DNA from 4 places in the Mesorhizobium sp. P2_C5_2 genome. Region 1 is predicted to be linked to each of the others. Evidence: predicted binding sites of a transcription regulator. Region 1 holds the regulator's gene; each other region holds the start of a gene.

Region 1 (5,988 bases):
TGACGAGGCGCTGCTGCTCCTGGCGCGCAACGGCTTCGACATCGGCGCCGACGCCAGGCGCACGGACTGGCGCGAGACGCGCGCAGAGAACGAAGAAGTGCTGGTTGCCTGGCAAACCGTTTACCGCGACCCGCAGCGCTACTGGATGCTCTACGAACTGGCCGAGAAGCTGGTCGACTTCGAGGATTACTTCCGCCGCTGGCGCTTCAACCACGTCACCACGGTCGAGCGCATCATCGGTTTGAAGCGCGGCACCGGCGGCACCTCAGGCGCCTCCTACCTGAAGAAGATGCTGGAGGTCGTGCTGTTTCCGGAGCTCTGGACGGTTCGCACCCGGCTCTGAGCTCTTTGTTTGGCGCAATTCCCAAGGCAAAGCGCAATGCGCTTTTCCCGGGAAAACCGCGTCACACTTTTCCTGGAATTGCGCCGGCTTCAGGTAACCGCGGTCTTCGCCGCGAAGCGGGCGTCCTGCCACGCGCCGGTGCGCAGAATATCCTCCAGCACTTCGACCGCCTGCCAGACATCGCCATAACCGACATAGAGCGGTGTGAAGCCGAAACGGATAGTCGACGGCGCCCGGAAATCGCCGATCACGCCGCGCTCGATCAGTGCGCGCATCACCTGATAGCCGTGCGGGTGGAGGAATGACACCTGGCTGCCACGCTGGCTGCCGTCGCGAGGACTTTCCAGTTCAAGCCCGTAGGCGCCGCATCTGGCTTCGACGAGCTGGATAAACAGGTCGGTCAGCGCGATGCTCTTTTTGCGCACCGCCGTCATATCGACATCGTTCCAGATATCGAGTGCGCCCTTGAGCGCCCGCATCGACAGCACCGGCTGCGTTCCGCACAGAAAGCGGCGGATGCCGCTGCCGACGGCAAAGCCCTGCTCGAAGGCAAAGGGCCGCGCATGGCCCCACCAGCCGCTGAGCGGCTGGTGGACATCGCCATGGTGGCGCGCGGCAGCATAGATGAAGGCCGGCGAGCCCGGGCCGCCATTGAGGTATTTGTAGGTGCAGCCGACGGCGAAATCGGCGTTGGCACGGTCGAGTTCGACTGGCAAGGCGCCGGCCGTGTGGCAGAGATCCCAGATGATCAGCGCGCCGGCGTCATGTGCCTTGCGCGTCAGCGCCGCCATGTCGCGCAACTGGCCGGATTTGTAGTTGACGTGGTTGACCAGGATGACCGCAACGCTGTCGTCGATCAGCTCCTCGATTGCGGCGGCGTCGACACCCTCCAGCCGCAGCCGCGTTCCCGGCCGGGTCGAGGCCACGCCTTCGGCCATGTAGAGGTCGGTCGGGAAACTGTCGCCCTCGGCAACGATGACCGACCGATCCGGCCGCATGCCGAGCGCGGCGTGCAGCAGCTTGTAGATGTTGATCGAGGTTGTGTCGCAGACCACCGTCTGCCCGTTGGCCGCGCCGATCAGTCGTCCGAGCTGATCTCCGAGTTCCACCGGCATGTTGAACCAGCCTGCGGTGTTCCAGGCGCGAATGAGATCCTGCGCCCATTCCCGCGTCGCGGCCTGCTGCAGTTCGCTGAAGACGGCTGGTGACGCGGCACCCAGCGAATTGCCGTCGAGATAGATCACGCCCTCCGGCAAGACAAAGCGTTCACGCATGGAACGCAGCGGATCAGCGGCATCCATAGCTTCGATTGCAGCGAGATCGGGTGTCATGCTCATGATCCGGTGCCCTCCATGGACAAACGCACTCGGCGGAGCCTGCCCGCCCAAACATGCCGGCGATCTTGAGCGGTCCTCCGGAAGCTGTCAAACATTATATATAATTTACGCAATGAAAGGCTTTGATATATAATCATCAGCCGAGCAATCTGTCTAATGGGTCACGATGCTGGATGACGAGCAGTCCTCGAAGACGGAAGCGGCCTATCGGCTGCTCAGGCGCGATATTCTTGCGACCCGGCTGGCGCCTGCCGCGCCGTTGAAGCTGAGCACGCTGCGCGGCACCTATGGTATCGGCTGGACGCCGCTGCGCGAGGCGCTGTCGCGGCTGGAGGCCGAACGGCTTGTGACGGCCATCAGCAACCGTGGGTTTGCGGTCGCTCCCGTCTCTCGGGCGGAGCTCGAGGACTTGTCGCGTGCGCGGCTGGTGGTCGAACTGCCCTTGCTGGTGGAATCGATCGAGAAGGGCGACCGTCAGTGGGAAGACGCGGTCGTTACCGCCCATTATCGTCTCTCACGGTGTGGGTCCGTTCTCGACGATCCCTCCGATGATGCCGTCGACGTGTGGTACGAAAAACATGATGCCTTCCACGCGGCGCTGCTCAATGCCGCGACATCCAGCTGGCTGCTGCGCTTCAATGCGACGATCTCCGACCAATTGCATCGCCATCACCGCTTTCTGGGCCTGGCCCCAACGCTGCGCGCGGCTGCCGGCCGCAAGGATGGACACCAGAAGGCCATGGAGGCCCTGCGCGACGCCGTGGCGATCGAACACCACACCGCACTGATGGAAGCAGCCCTTGATCGCGACACTGAGCGCGCAAAAACACTGATGACCGTTCACATCGGCTACACGCTGCAGGTCTATGCCCAGAGTGAACCGGGCGGCGCGGCGGATGCGGCGCAGCCCCACCCGAAAAAGCAGCGGCGATCGGGCAAGGCGTGAACCAGCCCAGATGACGCAGACCCTCGGCACTTCAGTCTCGTTTAACACCGTTGCCGGCAAACGAGCGCAGGCGCTGTCTGCGGCGTGCCGATGTTAAGCTGAACAAAACGTCAACACATTCATTAAACTTTAAATGGTTGCGGAACACAACTGGAACAGATAGTGTTTGTTCTGGGTTTGTTTTTTCCGATTCTGGTTTCAGAACCCCGGGGGGCCGCGATGCTGACGCGTAAACAACATGAGCTTCTGATGTTCATCCATGAACGCCTGAAGGAGAGCGGAATCCCGCCGTCTTTCGACGAGATGAAGGAGGCGCTGGACCTCGCCTCCAAGTCCGGCATTCACCGCCTGATCACGGCGCTCGAGGAGCGCGGTTTCATTCGCCGGCTGCCGAACCGGGCGCGCGCGCTGGAAGTGCTGCGGCTGCCCGACTCGATCGCGCCCGGCCTCAATGCGGCGAGGAAGTTTTCGCCAAGCGTCATCCAGGGCAGTCTCGGCCAAGGTGGCGTGGGGCAAGGCGGTCTCGGCCGGCAGATCAAGCCGGCCTCATCGTCGCGTTCGATGTCCGCCGGCAATGACGATGCGGTTTCCGCGGTGTCGATCCCGGTGATGGGACGCATCGCCGCCGGTGTGCCGATCGACGCCATCCAGCACCAGACGCATTCGATCTCGGTGCCGCCGGACATGATCATGGGCGGCGAACACTACGCGCTTGAGGTCAAGGGCGACTCGATGATCGAGGCCGGCATTTTCGACGGCGATACGGTCATTATCCGCAATGCCGACACCGCCAGCCCCGGCGAGATCATCGTGGCACTGGTCGACGAGGAGGAAGCGACGCTGAAACGCTTCCGCCGCAAGGGCGCCTCGATCGCGCTGGAAGCCGCCAACCCGGCTTATGAGACGCGCATCTTCGGGCCGGATCGGGTCAAGGTGCAGGGCAAACTCGTCGGATTGATCCGGCGTTACTGAACCGGCTCAGGTTTGTACGCCGGCTTCGCCGACCTTTCAGGCTGCTTGTAGGGCGGCAGGCCGCGCGCTTCGCGTGAGAAGCGGCGTTGCTCGTGCCAGGGACGATAAGGCTTGTCGACGGCGAAGCGGATGGTTGGCGCTGTCGCGGCCAATCGCGGATCGAAGAAGACGGCGGCACTGCCGTGGCGGGCAAGCTGCTTCTTCGTCACGACCAGCACCAGCGGGTCGCGGCACGGATTGTAGGCGGTGGCATCGTCGATGACGATCAGGCTCGCGAAAGCGCAGGCCGGCCGGGCCGTCTTGCGATCCTTCGCCAGCGCGATGATGGCACCGGATGGATGCCGAGCAATGCAGAGATCGCTCCTGCAATAGAAGGGCGCGCCTGGCGGCAGATCGAGTGGATCGAGATCGAACCGCGTGTCTGTTGCCTCGAATATCTCAGGCGGGATAATCGTTTCGGCCCTCAGCGCGCGTTTCCAGTTATCTGTGGTGAATTCGTTGAAGCGTTCGCGATTGAGCGCGAGTTCGCCGCCACCGATAGGCACAGCCACCAAATGCGCATCCTCGGAAATGAGCACATCAGGCGTGCGCACCTGCGGCACCGTCAACAGGCCGGCCAGCGCGAAGGGAATGGCCGCCAGCCTCAGCCAGGTGGTGGCCATGGTTGCAATGACGAGGGCGACCGCCACCAGCAGCACCGAGCGGATGGAGATCAACCCGACGGCATCGACCGGCGAGCGCTCGGAAATCCAGGCCGATATAGCGATCATCGCGGTCAGGCCCTTGCCCATCACATAGAGGAACGGCCCATCGGCGCCGAACGGCATAGCCAGCGCGCTGAGCACGGCGAACGGCATGACCACCAGCGAGACGATCGGCATTACTGTGAGATTGGCGAGTAGGCTGAGCGGCGACACGCGCTGAAAATGCCAGATGGCAAACAGCACGGTAGCACTGCCAGCGATAATCGAGGTCATGGCAAGGCCGCCCATGGCCAGCAGGAATTTTCGCGACAGGAAGCCGACAAAGGAGCGTTTCGCCGGCGGCGGCCTCACCTTGTCGGCGCGGTAGTCGGCCCAGCCGGCATAGGCGCCGACGAGCGCGGCGGTTGCGGCAAACGACATCTGGAAACTGGGGCCGACGACCTCATGCGGCGACACCAGGATGACGGCGATGGCCGAGATCGCCAGATTGCGCATGGTGAGCGCAGCACGGTCGAACAGCACCGCGACGAGCATGACCCCCAGCATGATGAAGCTGCGCTCGGCGGCAACCACGACGCCTGAAATGACGAGATAAGCGGCGATGGAGACAAGGGCCGCGGCGGCCGCATATTTCTTGACTGGCCGGCGCGAGGAGAAATCCGGAAACAGCGCAAACGCACCCCGCAGCAACGCCATGATGGTGCCGGCAACCAGCGCCATGTGCAGGCCGGAAATGGAGATGATGTGGTAGATGCCGGTGCGCCGCATCGCCTCGTTGACCTCGTCCGGAATGCCGGCGCGCACGCCGACTATCAGCGCTGCGGCAATCTCGCCTTCGGCTCCGCCGATCTTGCCCCTGATATGATCGGCAATGTTTTCGCGCGCATTCTCAATTGCCGAAGAGAGCCGTGCGGTCAGCGGCAGCGGTCCTTGCGCGGCGATGGTTTTGGGATTGCCGAGAAAGAAGCCGCTACCGCCGATGCCGGTGAAATAGCTGTCGAAGGAGAAATCATAGCTCTCCGGCCGCACCGGACCGGTCGGCGGCAACAGCCTGGCATAGCCGGTGATCAGGGAGCCGGCTGTCATATCGGCGGGAACAGTGCGCGCCGAGAGCCTGACCCGCTCCGGCGCGTAGCGCAGCTTGGGGCGAGCGGTCGAAATCACGTCGAGCGTCAGCCTGACGCGGCCGTTTTCCATCTGCTCAAGACTGACGACGCGGCCGGTCAGCCGTGTTTGAATCTCGGAACCGAGCATTTGCGTTCCGGCACGCCAGGTCTCGACCTTGACGGCGACGACGCCGAGCGCGCACAGCATCGCGGCCATAAAACACAGATGCGTCCTCGGCCAGGACCGCGCGACGGCTGCGCAACAGGCCGCGAGCAGCACAATGGCGATTGGCTGGGCAAAGCCCGGCTCGCTGGCCAGCGAGAAGTAAAGGACCACGCCGGCCGCCAGGAAAACCGGCACCAGCAGAAAGGCAACGCCACGGTCGAGTTCGGTGACGGCGGCCACGGCAAGGCTGCGACGGATTGCTGGCCATGTCGAACGGCGTAGCAGCCTGCGCAAACGGATGGCGGATGCGGGCACGGCGACCGGCACCGACGCAGTGTCATCCGGAGACAAAGGCCGGAGGCCAGGTCGCGTCTCGGGCAGCACGACGGGCATCGGCTCGGCATGGGGACTGTC
Region 2 (5,988 bases), on a different contig from region 1:
CCGATCTGCAGAGCCCGCTTGGCGGCGGGGCAGCCCGCACCGAGTGGAAACACCCGTCCGATCACTGGCTGCGCGGCTTCGTCCTCGACAACCGCGCAGCCCTCGGCACGCTCGCCGTGTTCATCGTCATGATGGCGGCGTTCATGATTGCCAACCCGAAGGTGTTCACCACCTGGTATCTCTACAGTTCCGTGCTGACGACGCTCCCCGTTGCGCTGTTCGTGGTGGTACCGCTGGTCTTCGTCGTCACTTGCGGCGAGATCGACCTGTCATTTCCGGCGACGATGGGCTTTGCCTCCTGGGTGTTCGCGCTGGTGGTGCAGGCCGGCTACGATCCGTTCCTCGGCATTGCCGCTGCAATCGTCACCGGCACGCTGCTCGGCTTTCTCGTCGGATCGCTGGTCGTCTATGGCGGGCTGTCGTCGCTGATCGCCACGCTCGGCATGAATTTCCTGCTGCGCGGCCTGATCCAGATCATCAACGAAGGCAAGTCGACGGCGCTGAGCGGTCTTAGCGACAGCTGGGCCTATGCCATCTTCTCCAGTCAGGTGTGGGGCATCCCGGTGCAGATCTTCTGGGCTCTCGCCTTCGTCGTTTTGTCGGCAATGCTCTACAACCGCCACCGCTTCGGCGCGCAGGTGAGGGTGGTCGGCGACAATCCCGACAGCGCCCAGCAGATGGGCATCGACGTCAAGCGCGTGCGGGTGAAAGTGTTCGTCTTCGTCGGCATCGGCGCGGCGATCGCCGGCACGTTTTCGGTGATGATCAACTTCACCTGGTGGCCGACGGCGGGCGACGGCTATCTTCTGCCGGTGCTGGCCTCTGTGTTCGTCGGCGGCACGCCGACCTGGGGCGGCATCGGCACGGTTGCCGGTGGAGCGATCGGCGCGGTCACCGTGTCGTTCATCCAGACCGGCGTCGTGGCGGCGGGATTGAGCGGCTTCTACGTGCAGTTCTTCAACGGCCTGATCATCATCCTGTCGCTGCTCGGCCATAAGTGGAACCAGGCAAGGTACAGGTGAGGGCTAGGCTTAGAGCTACTCACACCGCCGCGACGAACCCGTCGAGCACGCGTTTCTGGCCAGCCTTGTCGAAGTCGATGGTCAGCTTGTTGCCTTCGATGTTGGAAATGTTGCCGTTACCGAATTTCTGGTGGAAGACGCGGTCGCCGACGCTGAAGGGCGACGGCGTGTCGGCGACGGATTTGGCGACCAGTTCGCCGTCGATGGTGCGGCCTTTGACCGAGGTTCGGCCGGCGCCGTAGCCACTGTCGGTCTCGCCATAGCCGATGCGCTCGACCTGGTGGCCGGAGCGCGAGCCCCAGTTGCGGTCGGTCGCCTCCGTGCGGTTGGCCTGCGCACGCTGCCAGCCGGGCGTCGCATAGGTGTTGGAGAAGGCGCCGGATTTTTCCGCGCCGACATTGTCGAAGCGCGAGGCGCCATAGGGGTTCTGCCGTCCTGCGCCCTGGCCGCCACGGCCCGAGGCGAACGAACCGCCGCCATAGGAATTGCCATAGCCGCCATAGCTGTTGCCGCTTTCGGCGACCTCGACATGGGCTTCCGGCAGTTCGTCCAGAAAACGCGACGGGATGGTCGACTGCCACAGGCCATGGATGCGGCGGTTGGAGACGAACCACAAATGCAGGTTCTTCTTGGCACGGGTCAGGCCGACATAGGCGAGGCGGCGCTCTTCCTCCAGGCCGGAGCGGCCGCCTTCATCCAGCGCGCGCTGGTGCGGGAACAGGCCTTCCTCCCAGCCGGGGAGAAACACGGTCTCGAATTCGAGGCCCTTGGCCGAATGCAGGGTCATAATGTTGACCGCATCCAGCTCGGCGTTCTGCTCGGCGTCCATGACCAGGGCGACATGTTCGAGGAAGGAGCGCAGCGATTCATACTCCTCCATCGAGCGGATCAGCTCTTTCAGATTCTCCAGCCGTCCCGGCGCTTCGACCGAGCGGTCGTTCTTCCACATGTCGGTGTAGCCGCTCTCCTCCAGAATGGTCTCGGCGAGTTCGGTGTGCGGCGTGGTTTCCAGCGCCTTCTGCCAGCGCTCGAAATTGGCCGCCACTTCGCGCAGAGCGGCGCGTGGCTTCGGCTTCAGCTCGTCGCTTTCTGCGAGCTTGGCGGCTGCCTCCAGCATCGGGATGCGCAACGCGCGCGCCGTGTCGTGGATTTGGCGGATGGTGGCTTCGCCCAGACCGCGCTTGGGCACATTGACGATGCGCTCGAAGGCGAGATCGTCGGCGCCTTGCGCGACGACGCGGAAGAAGGCCAGCGCATCGCGGATTTCCATGCGCTCGTAGAAACGCGGGCCGCCAATGACGCGGTAGTTGAGGCCGAGCGTGACGAAGCGGTCTTCGAACTCGCGCATCTGGAAGGAAGCGCGGACAAGAATGGCCATGTCGTTGAGCTTATGCTTGGCGCGCTGGTAGGTCTCGATGGTCTCGCCGACGGCGCGCGCCTCCTCCTCGGAATCCCAGGCGGCGTGGACATGCACCTTCTCGTCGTCCTCGGCGACCTTCTCGGTGAACAACGTCTTGCCGAAACGGCCCTCATTGTGGGCGATGAGGTGCGAGGCGGTGCCGAGGATGTGCGCGGTCGAGCGGTAATTGCGCTCCAGCCGGATGATCGTGGCGCCCGGAAAATCCTTGTCGAAACGCAGGATATTGTCGACCTCGGCGCCGCGCCAGCCATAGATGGACTGGTCGTCGTCGCCGACGCAGCAGATGTTTACTTTGTTTTCGCTCACGGGCTGTTCCGCGCCTGCCGGCGCGGGCCCTCCGCGCGGGCCTCGCAACGGCTCGGACGCCCGGTCGGGCTTGCGGCCTTCGGCCGGAACATCCCAGCCGTAGGAGGTGTTTGGTCTAACGTAGTTACCTTCTTCCGAAGGATCATCTTTTGGCGCCGCAGGTTTGTAGCTGCCCGCCTCAGTTCGATCAGGAGTCCTGGACGACGGGCTAGGATTTGGAACGCGGCCACCTGGAGCGCCACTTCTTGGCGGTTGTGGCCCACTTGGCGATTGTGACCCGCTTGGTCTTTGCGCCAGCAAGCGCAGCCACATGTATTGCGCGGTGTTGGTGTCCTGGTATTCGTCGACGAGGATGTATTTGAAGCGTTTGTGGTATTCCTTGAGCACGTCCGGATTGGCGCGGAAGATGCGGATCGGGTGGCACAAAAGGTCGCCGAAGTCGCAGGCGTTCAGCGTCTGCAGCCGTTCCTGATAGGCCTTGTAGAGCTCGCGGCCCTTGCCGTTGGCGAAGCTGCGGGCATCGCCTTCGGGAATGTCAGCGGGACCGAGGCCCTTGTTCTTCCAGCCGTCGATCATCTGCGCGAACTGCTTGGCCGGCCAGCGCTTGTCGTCGAGGCCCTCGGCCTGGATCAGCTGCTTGATCAGCCGCACGACATCGTCGGTGTCGAGGATGGTGAAATCGGATTTCAGCCCGGCCAGTTCGGCATGACGACGCAACAGCTTGACGCCGATCGAGTGGAAGGTGCCGAGCCAGGGCATGCCCTCGACCGCCTCACCGACCAGATGGCCGATTCGCTGCTTCATCTCGCGCGCGGCCTTGTTGGTGAAGGTCACCGCAAGGATCTGCGACGGGAAGGCCCTGCCGGTGGCGAGGATGTGGGCGATGCGGGTGGTCAGCACCCGCGTCTTGCCGGTGCCGGCGCCGGCCAGCACCAGGACCGGGCCTTCGGTGGTTTCGACCGCCAGCCGCTGCTCCGGGTTGAGGCCACTGAGATAATCGGGCGCACTGTTGTGGCCGCTGCGGGCGGCCATGGCGCGCGCGGCTATGCCCGACGGGGCCGCGGGCCGCGCATTGGGTTCGTCAAAAAAGGGCATGTCTTCCGAAAAGCCGGACATCGCACCGAATGTAGTGATTCGGCGGCGAAAGACCAGAAGTGTCTACGTTTTGTTCCGGTTTGGAAGCCAGATTCCCGGGCGCCGTGCGAATATTATCGCCCCGGCGCCCGGTGGCCTGTGCAAAACCTCTCGGCCGGCCTACTTGGCTGCAGCCCGCATCCGCTCGCCGATCTTGTCGGCGACATGGAAGGCATCTCGCGCCGCGCATGGATCATGGTGGATGAGGTCGAGTGCTGGAAAATGCAGGGTGCAGACATAGAGGCCGATCGCCCAGGTGCCGACCGAGATGGTCGTTGCGCATGTCCAGCGTGCCACCGGTCAAAATCTCATGGATGTGCTGCAGCGCTAAGCTGACGCGAGAGGGCAAAAGCAAGGTTTGTTCTCAACCTGTGCGGTCAGCCTTGCTTGACAGGCACGGCGGGCGGGAGAAAGTTGTACCTTCGGGGGCAGGGACGGGATGCCGGCTGCCCATGGCCGCGTCGCGGAACGCGCATCAGTCGAAGGAGTATCGTCTTGGCTGTCGTCCTCACCTCCCTCATCCTGTTCCTCATCGGCCTGGCACTTGGCGGCGGCGGCATCCGGCTCGTGATGCTGGGCGGCAGCTGGTACTATGTCATCACCGGTCTCGCCTTCCTGATCACCGCCTGGCTGCTCTTCCGGCGCAAGTCGACGGCGCTGTGGCTTTACGCGGCGATCGTGATCGGCACGCTGGCCTGGGCGGTGTGGGAAATCGGCTTCGACTGGTGGGAACTGGGCCCGCGCGGCGGCGTCATCGTGCTTCTGGCGCTGTGGCTGCTGACGCCATGGGCAAGGCGAGGACTGACCGGCCCCGATGCGCGCGCGCCGCTCATTCTGGCGGTGCTCGCATCGCTCGCGGTCGCCGGCTATTCGATGACCGCCGATCCCAAGGACATTGCCGGCGACCTCAGCGCCGACAAGGTGACGCCGACGGCCGATCTCGGCGGCAATGTGCCTCCCGGCGAATGGCACTTCTATGGCCGCACGCCCTATGGCCAGCGCTATTCGCCGCTCGATCAGATCACGCCTGACAACGTCGCCAAATTGCAGCCGGCCTGGACCTACCAGACCGGCGACGTCAAGGGTCCGGACGACATCGGCGAGACCACCTACCAGGTGACGCCACTAAAGATCGGCGATGCGCTCTACATCTGCACGCCGCATAATTTCGCCATCGCCATCGATGCCGCGACCGGCAAGGAGAAGTGGCGCTTTGATCCCAAGGTCAAGCTCGACAAGGACCGCCAACACCAGACTTGCCGCGGCGTATCCTATTATGCCGATGCCAAGATTGCGGCGAGCCAGCCCTGTGCGACGCGGGTCTATCTGCCGACCTCGGATGCGCGCCTGATCGCGCTTGATGCCGCCAACGGCCAGGTCTGCCCGTCCTTCGCCGAAGCCGGCACGCTCAACCTGCTGACCAACATGCCATACCCGAAGTCGGGCTACTATTATTCGACCTCGGCGCCGCTGATCGTCGGCGGCAAAATCATCGTCGGCGGCGCGGTCAACGACAATTATTCGACGCAGGAGCCGTCCGGCGTCATCCGCGCCTTCGATGTCGACACCGGCGCCCTGGTGTGGAACTGGGATTCCGGCAATCCGGACCAGACGACGCCCTTGCCGGCAGGCCAGACCTACACCGCCAACTCGCCCAACATGTGGTCGACGTCGAGCGCCGACGAGAAGCTCGGCCTGCTCTATGTGCCGCTCGGCAACCAGACGCCGGACCAGCTCGGCGCCGGGCGCAGCGCCAATGTCGAGAAGTTTTCCTCGTCGATCACCGCGCTCGATCTTGCCACCGGGCAATTGCGCTGGGTGCGGCAGACCGTGCATCACGACCTCTGGGACATGGACGTGCCGGCGCAGCCGACGCTGGTCGACATCACCACCGCTGCCGGCGTTGTGCCGGGACTGGTCGGGCCGACCAAGCAGGGCGACCTCTATGTGCTCGACCGGCGCAGCGGCGAACCGATCATTCCGGTCAAGGAAGTGCCAGCACCTGGCGGCGCCATCGAAGGCGACCACACTTCGCCGACGCAGCCGGAATCGGATCTGTCCTTCAATCCGAAGCCGCTGACCGGCGCCGACATGTGGGGCATCACC
Region 3 (5,988 bases), on a different contig from region 1:
TCCGGTCATAGGCAAGGCTCTCGAAGGCTGAACGCCGAGGCACCCGATCATGCAGGCACAGCCGCGCCAGATCCTCGCGCATGGCGCGCACGATGCGGTTGGCCGCGAGCCATGGATCGGCGGGCAGCACGACGATGAAGACGCCGATCGCCAGCAGGATACCGACCAGCACCGACGCCGAGCCGGCGAAGAACGGGCCTGGAGCATAGGTCATCGCCTGGTGCGGGCTGAGGAAGGCGAGGAAGTTGATGGCAAAGGCGGTCGCCACGCCGACGGTGCGCGGACTGGCCATGCCCAGCGCCGTCGGTATCAGTATCGGCACCACAAACAACGCGAACCAGCCGAAGCCGGGCAGGGCAGGCAGGGCGACCTGGCCGACAAGGAAGGCAAAGGGCAAAGCCAGCAGCGTTCCCTTGAAGAAGCCCCAGGATACCTGCACCGGGTCAGGCCGGGCAGCGAAAAGACTGGAGACGACGGCCACGAGAATGACGGTGCCGGCCGCGTCGGACCATTTCGTCGTCAGCCAGAAGGCGGCGACCGCCAGCGTGGCAATGGCGGCGCGTATGGCATTGCGCGACGCGCCGGGGTAGTCGCGGTGCACCAGCGCAGGCGGCTGCCTGTTGCCCTGGCCCGTGCGCGTCACTGGTGCGCGCAAAGCGTCGAGGCCGCGCAGCACCTGCTTGAAGGCTTCGGCGAAATCGGCGGCGATGGTGAGGCGCGTTATGGTTCCGACCCTGTCGTCGCCCTGATCGGTCGAGGCGTCGGGCATTTGCCGGGCCTTGCCGGCGATCGCGTCGAGCCGCGTCACCCAGGGCGAGGTGTCGTCCAGCGCCTCGGGCGTGGCTGCAAGTTCGCTGACCAGCGCCCGCAGTTCAGAGCGCACCGGAATGAGCGCGGCGTTTTTCGGCGCGGCGTGCGAATGCAGCGCGCGTGCCGCCGACAGCGCCGACAGGAGCTGGCCGATGGTGCGGCGGACCGGATGTGCGCGGGTGGCGAAGCTCGGCGCTTCGAGCCGGGCATAGGTGCGCATCTCGGCCAGCGTCTGGGCATCGGCGATCAGCTTGCGATGCAGGCCGGCCAGCGTCGCCGGGTCGCCGCCGGAAAAAGCGCCGCCTGCATAAGTGGCAAGGTCGAGGATGCTGCGCTTCAGCCTGGAGATGATGGCGTCGGCCGCCAGCTTGGGCAGGATCAGCCGGCTGGTCAGCCCGGCGCAGACGATGCCGAGCACTATCTCGGCGCAGCGCGCGACAGCGAGATCGACGATCACATGCGGTTGGCCGAAAGCCGGCAGCCCGATGATCATCGCGGTATAGCCAGCAAGGGCGGCGCCATAGGCTTCCGGGTTGCGCAGCAGCGACGAGACCAGGGTGCACATGCCGATCCAGACGGACAACGCCGTGACCAGCAGCCAGGGATTGGTGCCGAAAATCGAGGTGATGCCGATCGCCGCAAGCCCGCCGGCCAATGTGCCGAGCAGCCGGTAAAAACCTTTCGCCAACACCATGCCGGCGACCGGCTGGGCGACAATGAAGACCGTCATCATCGCCCATTGCGGGTGGTCAAGTTTCAGCGCGTAGGCAACGAGAAGCGCGATCAGGCCGGCCGAAACGGTGCGCAGAGCGAAAATCCAGTCTGAGCGGGTCGGCTGCGTCAGTCCCGCCAAACTGGTTTCGAAGTAGCTTTTCAGCCGCGCCCAGATCACAAGCTGGTCTCCGTATCAGAAGCGCAGGCTAGACCGGCCGACGCTCAGATATCCAGCACTTCCGTCGCGGCGAATTCAGCGCGTTCCTGGATGAAGCGGAAGCGCGCCTCGGGCTTGGTGCCCATCAGCGCATCGATCGCATCCTTGGTCGCCGCCACGGCATCGATCACGTCGACCCTGAGCAACGTGCGCTTCCTCGGGTCCATGGTGGTTTCCTTGAGCTGCGCGGCCATCATTTCGCCGAGGCCCTTGAAGCGGCCGATCTCGACCTTGGCGCGGCCGGTAAACTCGGTGCGCAAGAGCTCGTCCTTGTGTGCATCGTCGCGAGCGTAGGCAACCTTGCCGCCTTGCCGGATCGAATAGAGCGGCGGCACCGCCAAATAGAGATGGCCGCCGTTCACCAGGTTCGGCATCTCCTGGTAGAAGAAGGTGATCAGCAGCGAGGCGATGTGGGCGCCGTCGACGTCGGCGTCGGTCATGATGATCACGCGGTCGTAGCGCAAATCCTCGTCGCGGTATTTTGAGCGTGTGCCGCAGCCGAGCGCCTGGATCAGGTCCGAAATCTGCTGGTTGGCCGCCAGCTTGTCGGTACCGGCGCTGGCGACGTTGAGGATCTTGCCGCGCAGCGGAAGGACGGCCTGGCTGGCGCGATCGCGCGCCTGCTTGGCCGAGCCGCCGGCCGAATCGCCTTCGACGATGAACAGTTCGGCACCCGCGGCGGCATTCTGGGTGCAGTCGGCGAGCTTGCCGGGCAGCCTGAGCTTGCGCACCGCGCTCTTGCGCGACACTTCCTTTTCCTGGCGCCGGCGCACCCGTTCGTCGGCGCGCGCGATCACCCATTCCAGCAGCTTCGAGGCTTCCTGCGGATTGTCGGCCAGCCAATGGTCGAAGGGATCGCGGATGGCGGTCTCAACGATGCGAATGGCTTCGATCGTCGCCAGCCGGTCCTTGGTCTGGCCGACAAATTCCGGCTCGCGGATGAATACAGACAGCATGCCCGCCGCCGAGATCATGACGTCCTCGGAGGTGACGATCGAAGCGCGCCTGTTGCCGACGAGGTCGGCATAGGCGCGAAGCCCGCGCGTCAGCACATTGCGAAAGCCGGCCTCATGTGTGCCGCCTTCGCCGGTCGGGATGGTGTTGCAGTAGGAATTGATGAAGCCGTCGCCGCCGAACCAGGTCACTGCCCATTCCAGCGAGCCGTGGCCGCCCTGTTTCTCGCTCTTGCCGGCGAAGATTTCGCGCGTCACCTGGAAGTCGTCACCGAGCGACGCCTTGAGATAGTCCTTCAGGCCGCCGGGGAAATGGAATTCCGCCTTGGCCGGCGTCTGGTCCTTTTCCTTGATCAGCGACGGATCGCAGCTCCAGCGGATTTCGACGCCGCCGAACAGATACGCTTTCGAGCGCGTCATGCGGTAGAGCCGCGCCGGCTCGAAGGCAGCGCCCTTGCCAAAAATCTGCTCGTCGGGATGGAAGCGGATTTTTGTGCCGCGGCGGTTGTGCACCTCGCCGAGGTGCTCCAGCCCGCTCACCGGAACGCCGCGCGAGAATCTCTGGCGGTAAAGCTGACGTCCGCGTGCGACCTCGACTTCGAGATGGTCCGACAGCGCATTGACGACGGAGACGCCGACGCCGTGCAGGCCGCCGGAGGTTTCATAGACCTTGGAGTCGAATTTGCCGCCCGAATGCAGCGTCGTCATGATGACTTCGAGCGCCGGCTTCTTGAATTTCGGATGCGGATCGACCGGAATGCCACGGCCATTGTCGGTAACGGTCAGAAATCCGTCGGCCGAAAGCTCGACATCGATGAAGGTGGCATGGCCGGCGACCGCCTCGTCCATCGAATTGTCGATGACCTCGGCGAACAGATGGTGCATCGCCTTGTCGTCGGTGCCGCCAATATACATGCCGGGACGGCGCCGCACCGGCTCCAGCCCTTCCAGCACCTCGATGTCGGCAGCGCTGTAGCCTTCGCTGCCATCCTTGGTGGCAACAGGGCGTTTCGCGGCCTGCACCAGCGGATCAGCCGGGCGCGCGGTCGCGCGGGCAGGTTGCGGCTGCTTTTCCAGATTGCCGAAAAGATCGTTGTTGTCGTCCATGCCTGCCATAGAATCCGGTGCCGCGAATCACCCGCCGATACTGCCACGCTTTTCAGCGCCAAGCGACGGAAGTTCCTGTTACGTTCGGGGATTTAACCCCTTCTTATCCTAAAACCTTTCGATAACCAAGCCGGCGAAAATAGGTCCGTGCGGAGCGCCCGGGATTCCTGAATCTTTAACTATGCGGCCTAGCGTGGCCTCAACAAATAAAAGACCATCAGGTGTCAGGGGTTAGTTGTGAGGGGCAAGGCCATAACCATGATCGGCATCGCCGCCGTTTTCGGCGCGATCTCGATCTTTGCCGCGGATTTCTGGGTTAAAAGCCAGGCCAAGGCCGATGCCGAGGAAAAGACGGCATCGATCCCGGCGCCCGTGACCCCCAAGGTCGAGTTCAAGACCATCGTCGTGGCCAATGCGCCGCTGCGTTACGGCATGGAACTGGACCGCGCGCAACTCACCGAAATCCCGTGGTCGGAAGGCTCGGTGCCGCAGGGCGCCTTCACCACCATCAATGCATTGCTTGCCGAAGGCAGCCGCGTGGTGCTGTCGCCGATCGAGATCAACGAGCCGGTGCTGATCAGCAAGCTGTCGGGGCCGAATGGCCGCGCGACGCTGTCCAACATGATGACGCCCGGCATGCGGGCGGTGACCATCCGCACCGATGAGATCGCCGGTGTTGGCGGCTTCGTGATGCCGGGCGACCGGGTCGACGTGGTGCTGACGCGCGATGCCGGCGAAATCCAGGAAGTGGCCAAGAACGCGCAAGGCGCGGCCGGCTCCACGGTCACCTCCGAGATCGTCGTCTCCGACGCCAAGGTGCTGACCGTCGGGCAGGGCGCCGACCAGCGCCAGACCACGCCGCAGATCGCCAATTCCGTGACAATCGAGGTGACAACGGACGGCGCCCAGAAAGTGGCGCTCGCCCGCACCGTCGGCACCTTGTCGCTGTCGCTCCGCTCGGCCGCCGATGGTGGCACGGCCAAGGACGGCGTCACCACCATCTCATCCTTCGGCGGTTCGGTCGCCTCCGGCGTCCAGGCTGCGGCCGGCGCGCTGTTCACTGCCGCGACGAAGGAGCCTGAGAGGCCGAAATTCAAGACGATCATCGTGACGCGCGGCACGCAGGTCGAAGAATACCAGGTTCCTGCGCGGGACCAGCCATAACTGCCGGTGGGGACCGGACGAGGGACGGGACAGATGTCGGGACTTCATGCATATCGGATGACGAAAAGGCTGCGCCCAATGCGGGCGCTTGCGGTAACGGCTTGTCTCGCCGCGGCCGCCATGCTCGGCCTCAGCGCGCCGGCCAGGGCCGACAACGACATCGTCTATGTGTCGTCGACCAAGAATGCGTCGATCAAGGTTGCCAAGGGCAAGCCGAAGACGATCATGACCAATGCCGCGTTCTATCAGATCGTCATCGGCGATCCGGAGATCGCCAACGTCAATCCGCTGACCGACAAGTCCTTCTATGTGCTGGGCAACAATCTCGGCACCACCGGCATCGCGCTGTTCGACGAGAACAAGCAGCTGGTCGGCACCGTCGACATCGAAGTGACGCTGGACACCGACCAGCTGGCCAGCACCATTCGCGCCAGCGTGCCGGACGCCAACATCAAGGTTGGCTCGGCCAACGGCCGCGTCGTGCTGTCGGGCGAGGCCGATGACGCCGTCGCCGCCGAGAAGGCGAGCAAGATCGCCAGCCGCTTCTCCGGAAATGAGGAAGTGATCAATTCGGTCAACATCTCGTCGTCGCAGCAGGTTCAGCTCAACGTTCGCTTCGTCGAGATCAACCGTCAGGCCGGACAGGATCTCGGCGCCAAATACAGCGCCAATTTCGCGTACGGCCTTGGCGGGCGCGACGTCACCATCGAGCCTGGCTCGCTGCCAGCGGCCGGCAATGGCGAGATCATCGGCCGGCTGCTGTCGAACGGCCTGTCGATCGACGTCGCCATCAAGGCGCTGGAGGAGCGTGGCCTTGCCAGGCGGCTGGCCGAGCCGAACCTGATCGCCCGTTCGGGCCAGACGGCAAGCTTCCTCGCCGGCGGCGAGTTCCCGATCCCGGTTTCCGAGGACAATGGCAAGATCTCCGTCAGCTACAAGAAATACGGCGTCAGCCTGGATTTCACGCCGACCGTACTGAAAGACGGGCTGGTCAGCCTCGACATCGCGCCGGAAGTGTCCTCG
Region 4 (5,988 bases), on a different contig from region 1:
GATTTTCTGAGCGCGATGCGGGCGATGATCAGCGCAAGTCCGGCCGCCACTAGCCCCATCCAGACGAAAGCGGCGATGCGCCAATAAGTCAGCGCGTAGACGCCGATATAGAGATCGAGCCGCAGGATCGACGAGATGACCAGCACGATGTTCTGCGCCACCCAGGCGTAGACCAGCCGGCGGATCAGCGGATCGCCTGAGGTCTCACTGCCCGGCCGCAGCGCCGCCAGCACGAAGCCGGCAGCCAGCAGCGCGGTGGCGATCAGCGGATAGGCGCCGCGATGCGCATAGGCGGCGTAGCTCATGCCGTCCGGCAGGGCGACCCCACCCCAGAGATAGGCGGCGTCGAGCGCCGTCTGCAGCGCAAACAAAGCGTTGAAGACGATCAGAGCGCGCAAGATCGCCGCCTTGCCGAAGACGATGTCCTCGATCGTTGTGGCCGATCGTGTCGCGGCCGGCGCGGCCAAGGCTGCGGGCGGCGCCAGGCGTGGAAGGCGTCGCAGGAAGCGCGGCAGGCGTGGCCGCAGCAAAGCCCAGACACCGGCGAGCACGCACAGCCAGAAGACGATCCGCGCCAGCTGGATGAGATCGAGCAGCTTCATCAGGTCGATCAGCGACAGCCAGTAATCGATGACCGGATTGGCGGCGCCGAACAAGAGCAGGAACACCGCGCCAAGCGTCACCGGCATGACCCAGACGATGACAGACGCCAGGCGGATGCGGCGGCCGCCAAGCCGGCGCACCGTGCGGCGCCAGCGGAAGAAGTCGCTGATAAGGCGCAGCGGCGCTGCGACCAGGAACAGCGCGATCTGGCCGGCAATGCGGGCGATGCGGTGCTGCAGCCGTCCTGCCAGGGACAGCGCAAACACGACCAGCGCCACAAGCGCGACCGCGACCGACAGCGGGCTGACATTCTCGGCCAGCGGCAGCAGCGCGACGAACAGGACGGCAGGCTTGAGCCAGGGCCGGGTGGAATTCAGGGCGGCAGGATGAACAGCGACGACCGCACCGGCAATCACGATGGCAAACAAAAGGACAGTGATCCCGGCGGGCTGGCCATAGAAGAAAAAATCCGCCAGCGCGGCGAGCAGGACGGCGATGCCGAAGCGGCGGCAAAAGGTCGGCGTGAAGGTCGATGTCATGCTCGGACTTTCCTGATGGGCTGGATCCGGCCGGCGGGCGGGCGGATAAAAGGGAGCAGGCTTGCCTCCGGGCAAGGGCGGGCTTCCGGCCGCGGCGGGTCGACCAGCCACCAGCTTTCGCTGCTGAGACGATAGGGCAGGGACCAACGGTGGGTGTTTCGCTGTTGCATGCCGCTGTTGTCGCGGGCCCGCATGGAGGCGCCGGGGCGGAGCGGAGGAGGTTTTCCGCAGAGATGTGCAGTTTTCGTGCAGGAACCAGCCTCCTTCTCCCCGTTCACGGGGAGAAGGTCCCGGCAGGGGGATGAGGGGCAGCGCCGACGTCGGCGATCACCAGCTGCACCCTTGCCTCACCCGCCCTCACGCGGCATAGATCGGCCATGACAAGCGAACCCTATCGCCCGCGCCGCTCGGTGCTTTACGTCCCGGCCTCCAACGACAAGGCGCTGGCCAAGATCGCAGAGCTGGCCTGCGATGCCGTCATCATCGATCTCGAAGACGCCGTCGCGCCCGCCGACAAGGTCGCGGCGCGCGAAAAATTGGCTGGCATTTTCGCCAGCCGGCCAGTTGCCAACCACTATGGGCGGCGTTGCGAGATGATCGTGCGCGTCAACGCGCTGTCCAGCGAATGGGGCAACGATGATCTGCTGGCCGCGGCAAAATTCGAGCCCGACGGCATCCTGTTGTCCAAGGTCGCCACACCGCGCGACATTCTGGAAGTCGGTGATGTGCTCGACGACAATTTTGCTCCCGACAGCGTCAAACTCTGGGCGATGATCGAGACGCCAAAGGCCATGCTCAACATCGGCGCCATCGCCGAGCTCGGCCGCGACCCGGCCTCGCGTCTCAATTGTTTCGTTGCCGGAACGAACGATCTGATCAAGGAGACCGGCATTCTGGCGACGCCCGACCGGCGCTATCTCGTGCCCTGGTTGATGCAGATGGTGCTGGCGGCGCGCGCCGGCAGCATCGACATGCTCGACGGTGTCTCCAACGATTTTCGCGATCCTGACGCGTTTGCGCGCGAATGCACGGAAGCCGCCGCCATGGGCTTCGACGGCAAGACGCTGATCCACCCGGCCCAGGTCGACGCCGCCAACCATGCCTTTGCGCCCGCGCCCGAAGCCCTGGCCGAGGCGCGCGCGGTGAGCGATGCTTTCGCCTTGCCGGAAAATGCCGGCAAGGGCGTGATTGCGCTGAACGGCAGGATGGTCGAGCGGCTGCATCTGGCGCAGGCCGAAAAACTGCTGGCGAAAGCCGCCGCCATCGGCGCATGATTGCCTAAGCCGGCTAGCAAGAACTCACGACAGGACTAAAACCATGAAACTCTACCGCTTTCTGTCCGCTCCCGACGATTCCACCTTCAGTCACAAGGTGACGGCGGCGCTGAACAAGGGCTGGCATTTGTTCGGCTCGCCGACCTACGCCTACGACAAGAAAACCAAGTCGATGCGCTGCGGCCAGGCGGTGGTGAAGGATATCGACGGCCACGAATACGGGCCGGATACCAAGCTGAGCGACTGGTAGGCTTTGCCGGCGCCGACGCAGGCTGTGTCGAGATTCAGGTCAGGCCGAGCCGAGAATGGCTGATACCGAGAACCGGAGCGGAGCGTACTTGAAGTACGTGAGCACCGGCCTACGCCGGCCATAGCCTTAACTGCCGCAACCACTCATGCAGGCTTCGGCCGGCGAAGGCCGGAAGCGCAGGTATCTGCCGTTCGCAGGCCAGCCTCGCCTGAGTATCGACGCAGCCTTACTCGGCCGCCTCTTCGAGCTTCTCCATATCATCGTCCGACAGGCCGAAGTGGTGGCCGATCTCGTGGATCAGCACATGGGTGACGATGTCGCCCAGCGTCTCTTCGTTCTCGGCCCAGTAGTCGAGGATGGCGCGGCGGTAGAGGGTGATGCGATTGGGGCCTTCGCCGGTCTGCGGGTTCCAGCGCTCGGCGATGCCGCGGCCCTCGAACAGGCCGAGCAGGTCGAACGGCGTCTCCAGCGACAGATCGTCCATGATCTCGTCGGTCGGGAACTCGGCGATCTGGATGACGATCTCGCCGGTCAGCTTGCGAAAGTCGTCCGGCAGATGCGCATACGCCTCCAGCGCCAGGAACTCCATTTCCTCGATCGAGGGCGAGAGTTCGTCGTGCCAAGTGCGGGTCTTGTAGATGCGGGCCATGCTTTAGTCCTTTGATCCCGGCATATAGGCTTTCCCTCGGGAATCGGCAAATGAGCGCGGCTGTCGTCCGTCTTCTCGATTCGCGGACAGGAATAAATTCCGCATGACTCCGCTTGACTCTTCCGGCACCCTCTGGAATCTATAGGAACATAACAGGAACAATTGTGAGAGAAACTGACCGTCATGGCGACATCAGCCGTGGCGCGGGAGACTGTTTTTGCCCTGCGCCGCCAGATCGCGAAGATCGAGGGAACGCTGCCCGAGCGCTTGGCCGCGCCGGCTGGCGAGCGGGCCCGCGCGCGTGCTGACGGCAATGTCGGTGCTGCTCCGGAACGCGATACCGATGTCACCATTATCCGGCGCGGCCTTGCCGTGGCTTCGCCGGATGCTTTCCTGCCCACCGGCGTCGAGCGCCTCGATGCCGCGCTGAGCGGCGGCCTGCCGAAAGCCGCACTGAGCGAAATCCATGGCCTCGAGACCCGCAATGCCGGGGCCGTCGCCGGCTTCGTGCTGTCACTGGTCAGCCTGATCCTCAAGGGGCAGAATCTCCCCGTTCTGTGGATCGGCACGTCGGAGATTTTTCGCGAGGCCGGCTTCCCCTATGCCAGGGGATTGCAGGGCCTGTTCGGCATCGCGCCGGAGCAATTGCTGTTTTCCGAGGCGCCGAAACTCACCGATGCGCTGTGGGTGGCCGAGGAGGCCGCGAAGATGACGGCGCTCGCCGCAATCATCCTCGAGATACGCGGCAGCCCGCAGCGGCTCGACCTCACCGCAACGCGCCGGCTGCACGCCCGCGCCCAAAGCGCCGGCCGGCCGGTGTTCCTGCTGCGCCAGGCCGGCGAGGCCGAACCGACCGCCGCCCCGGTGCGTCTCATCGTGTCGGGCGCACCCGCAACATCGCGCCGGACCATCGCCGGGCCGCTCGCCGGCTCGATCGGCCGCCCTGCCTTCACCGTCAGCATCGGCAAGAGCCGCACGGCTCTGCCCGGACAATTCACACTGGAATGGAACCCCGATGAGCACCGTTTCGAAGAGAGAAGGCCAGAGAATTCTGTCGCTGTGGTTCCCGCATCTCGGGGCGGAGCGGATCCTGCGCCAGCGCCTGGGACGGTCGTGGCGTTCCCGGCCGTCGGGTCATTTGCCGCCATCTCACCCACCGCTGGTAATCAGCCATCGCGACCGCAACGCCCAGCGCATATCAGCCCTCGACGAGCGGGCTGAGGCGCTGCACCTGAAGCGCGGCATGGGCATTGCCGACGCGCGCGCCATGCATCCCTCGATCGACATTGTCGAGGCCGATCCGGAAGCCGATCGCCGGCTGCTCGAAGGCCTCGCCGACTGGTGCGATCGCTACACGCCGCTGGTGGCGCTCGACGGCGCCGACGGGCTTTATCTCGACGTCACCGGCTGCACGCATCTGTTCGGCGGCGAACGCGCCATGCTGGACGACATTCTTGCGCGCTTTTTCCAGCAGGGTTTCGATGTCCGCGCCGGGCTTGCCGCGACGCCGGGCGCCGCCTGGGCGGCGGCGCGCTTCTGCGGCGACCGCATCGTTCCCTCCGGCGAGGAGGAAGCGCTGCTCTCCCCCTTGCCGCTGGCAGCACTGCGCATCGAGCCTGATATCCGCGCCAGCCTGGAAAGCGTCGGCCTGCGCACCGCGGGCGCCGTCATGGCCGCGCCGCGTGCCCCGCTCGCCCGCCGCTTCGGCGCCAGCTTGCTGTTGCGCCTCGACCAGGCGCTCGGCCGCCTCGACGAGGCGGTTTCGCCGCGTCTGCCTGTAGCGCCGCTTTCGGTCGAACGCCACCTCGCCGAGCCGGTCGTGCTCACCGCCGAGATCGAGCGGCTGGTGGAAATGCTGGCGGTGACCTTGAAGGTCGATCTCGAACGCCGCGGCGAAGGCGCCCGGATGCTGGCGCTGCTGTTGTTTCGCGTCGACGGCGCCGTCAGCCGCATCGCTGTCGGCACCTCGCGGCCCCTGCGCGAACCGAAGCTGATCCAGCGCCTGTTCCACGAGCGACTTACCGCGCTCGAACAGGACATCGATGCCGGCTACGGTTTCGATCTGGTGCGGCTTTCCGTTCTGGCGGCCGCCGCCTTCGACATGCAGCAGGCCGATCTGACCGGCGAGACCGAGGATGACGGCGCCGACATTGCGCTGTTTGCCGACCGCATCCGCGCCCGGCTCGGCGACAATGCTGTGCTGAAAGCGGTCGCCGTCGAAAGCCATCTGCCGGAGCGCGCCGTCGCCACCATCCCCTTCTCGGAAGCGCCGCAACGGACCACGCCACCGAAAAAGCCGGACCGGAAAGACGCGCCGCCCGCAACCATCTTCCCGCCGGAGCGGCCGATCCGGCTGTTCCGTTCGCCCGAGCCGATCGAAGTGCCGGCGACCGAAATGCCGGAGGGGCCGCCGCTGCACTTCCGCTGGCGGCGCGCGCTCTACCGGGTCACGCGTGTGGAGGGACCCGAACGTATCGCCGCCGAATGGTGGCATGAAGCCGTGAGCGACCCTGTCACATCGACTCGTGACTATTTCCGCATCGAGGATGCCGACGGCCGCCGCTACTGGCTCTACCGGCAAGGCCTTTACGGCAACCCGCAGGTGCCGCCACGCTGGTTCATGCATGGGGTCTTCGCATGAACGCATTGACCGTCATCCCCTATGCCGAGTTC

The links. Region 1 encodes LexA, which represses DNA repair genes until DNA is damaged. Its sites were predicted from a motif close to TGTTCNNNNTGTGTTCNG; they were not measured.
Region 2: a site for LexA is predicted at 3,904-3,921, ahead of AC1D1B_RS20690 (UvrD-helicase domain-containing protein). Genes of this name have one in related genera too.
Region 3: a site for LexA is predicted at 3,872-3,889, ahead of parE (DNA topoisomerase IV subunit B). Genes of this name have one in related genera too.
Region 4: a site for LexA is predicted at 3,459-3,476, ahead of AC1D1B_RS04925 (ImuA family protein). Genes of this name have one in related genera too.

The regions. Positions count from the first base shown of each region.
Region 1 is NZ_JBFUDV010000004.1:615,257-621,244, reverse strand. Features, by position in the region: gene kynA (tryptophan 2,3-dioxygenase) at 1-343, shown strand, start outside; gene kynU (kynureninase) at 433-1,680, opposite strand; gene AC1D1B_RS18235 (GntR family transcriptional regulator) at 1,847-2,626, shown strand; gene lexA (transcriptional repressor LexA) at 2,846-3,598, shown strand; gene AC1D1B_RS18225 (ComEC/Rec2 family competence protein) at 3,592-5,988, opposite strand, start outside.
Region 2 is NZ_JBFUDV010000005.1:459,377-465,364, forward strand. Features, by position in the region: gene AC1D1B_RS20685 (ABC transporter permease) at 1-1,022, shown strand, start outside; gene AC1D1B_RS20690 (UvrD-helicase domain-containing protein) at 1,042-3,864, opposite strand; gene AC1D1B_RS20695 (hypothetical protein) at 4,003-4,179, opposite strand; gene AC1D1B_RS20700 (glucose/quinate/shikimate family membrane-bound PQQ-dependent dehydrogenase) at 4,378-5,988, shown strand, end outside.
Region 3 is NZ_JBFUDV010000005.1:903,036-909,023, forward strand. Features, by position in the region: gene AC1D1B_RS22865 (FUSC family protein) at 1-1,702, opposite strand, end outside; gene parE (DNA topoisomerase IV subunit B) at 1,747-3,801, opposite strand; gene cpaB (Flp pilus assembly protein CpaB) at 4,060-4,965, shown strand; gene AC1D1B_RS22880 (type II and III secretion system protein family protein) at 5,044-5,988, shown strand, end outside.
Region 4 is NZ_JBFUDV010000001.1:1,031,727-1,037,714, reverse strand. Features, by position in the region: gene AC1D1B_RS04945 (DUF4153 domain-containing protein) at 1-1,142, opposite strand, end outside; gene AC1D1B_RS04940 (HpcH/HpaI aldolase/citrate lyase family protein) at 1,520-2,416, shown strand; gene AC1D1B_RS04935 (DUF1737 domain-containing protein) at 2,460-2,666, shown strand; gene AC1D1B_RS04930 (metallopeptidase family protein) at 2,893-3,315, opposite strand; gene AC1D1B_RS04925 (ImuA family protein) at 3,499-4,536, shown strand; gene AC1D1B_RS04920 (DUF6504 family protein) at 4,454-5,956, shown strand; gene AC1D1B_RS04915 (error-prone DNA polymerase) at 5,953-5,988, shown strand, end outside.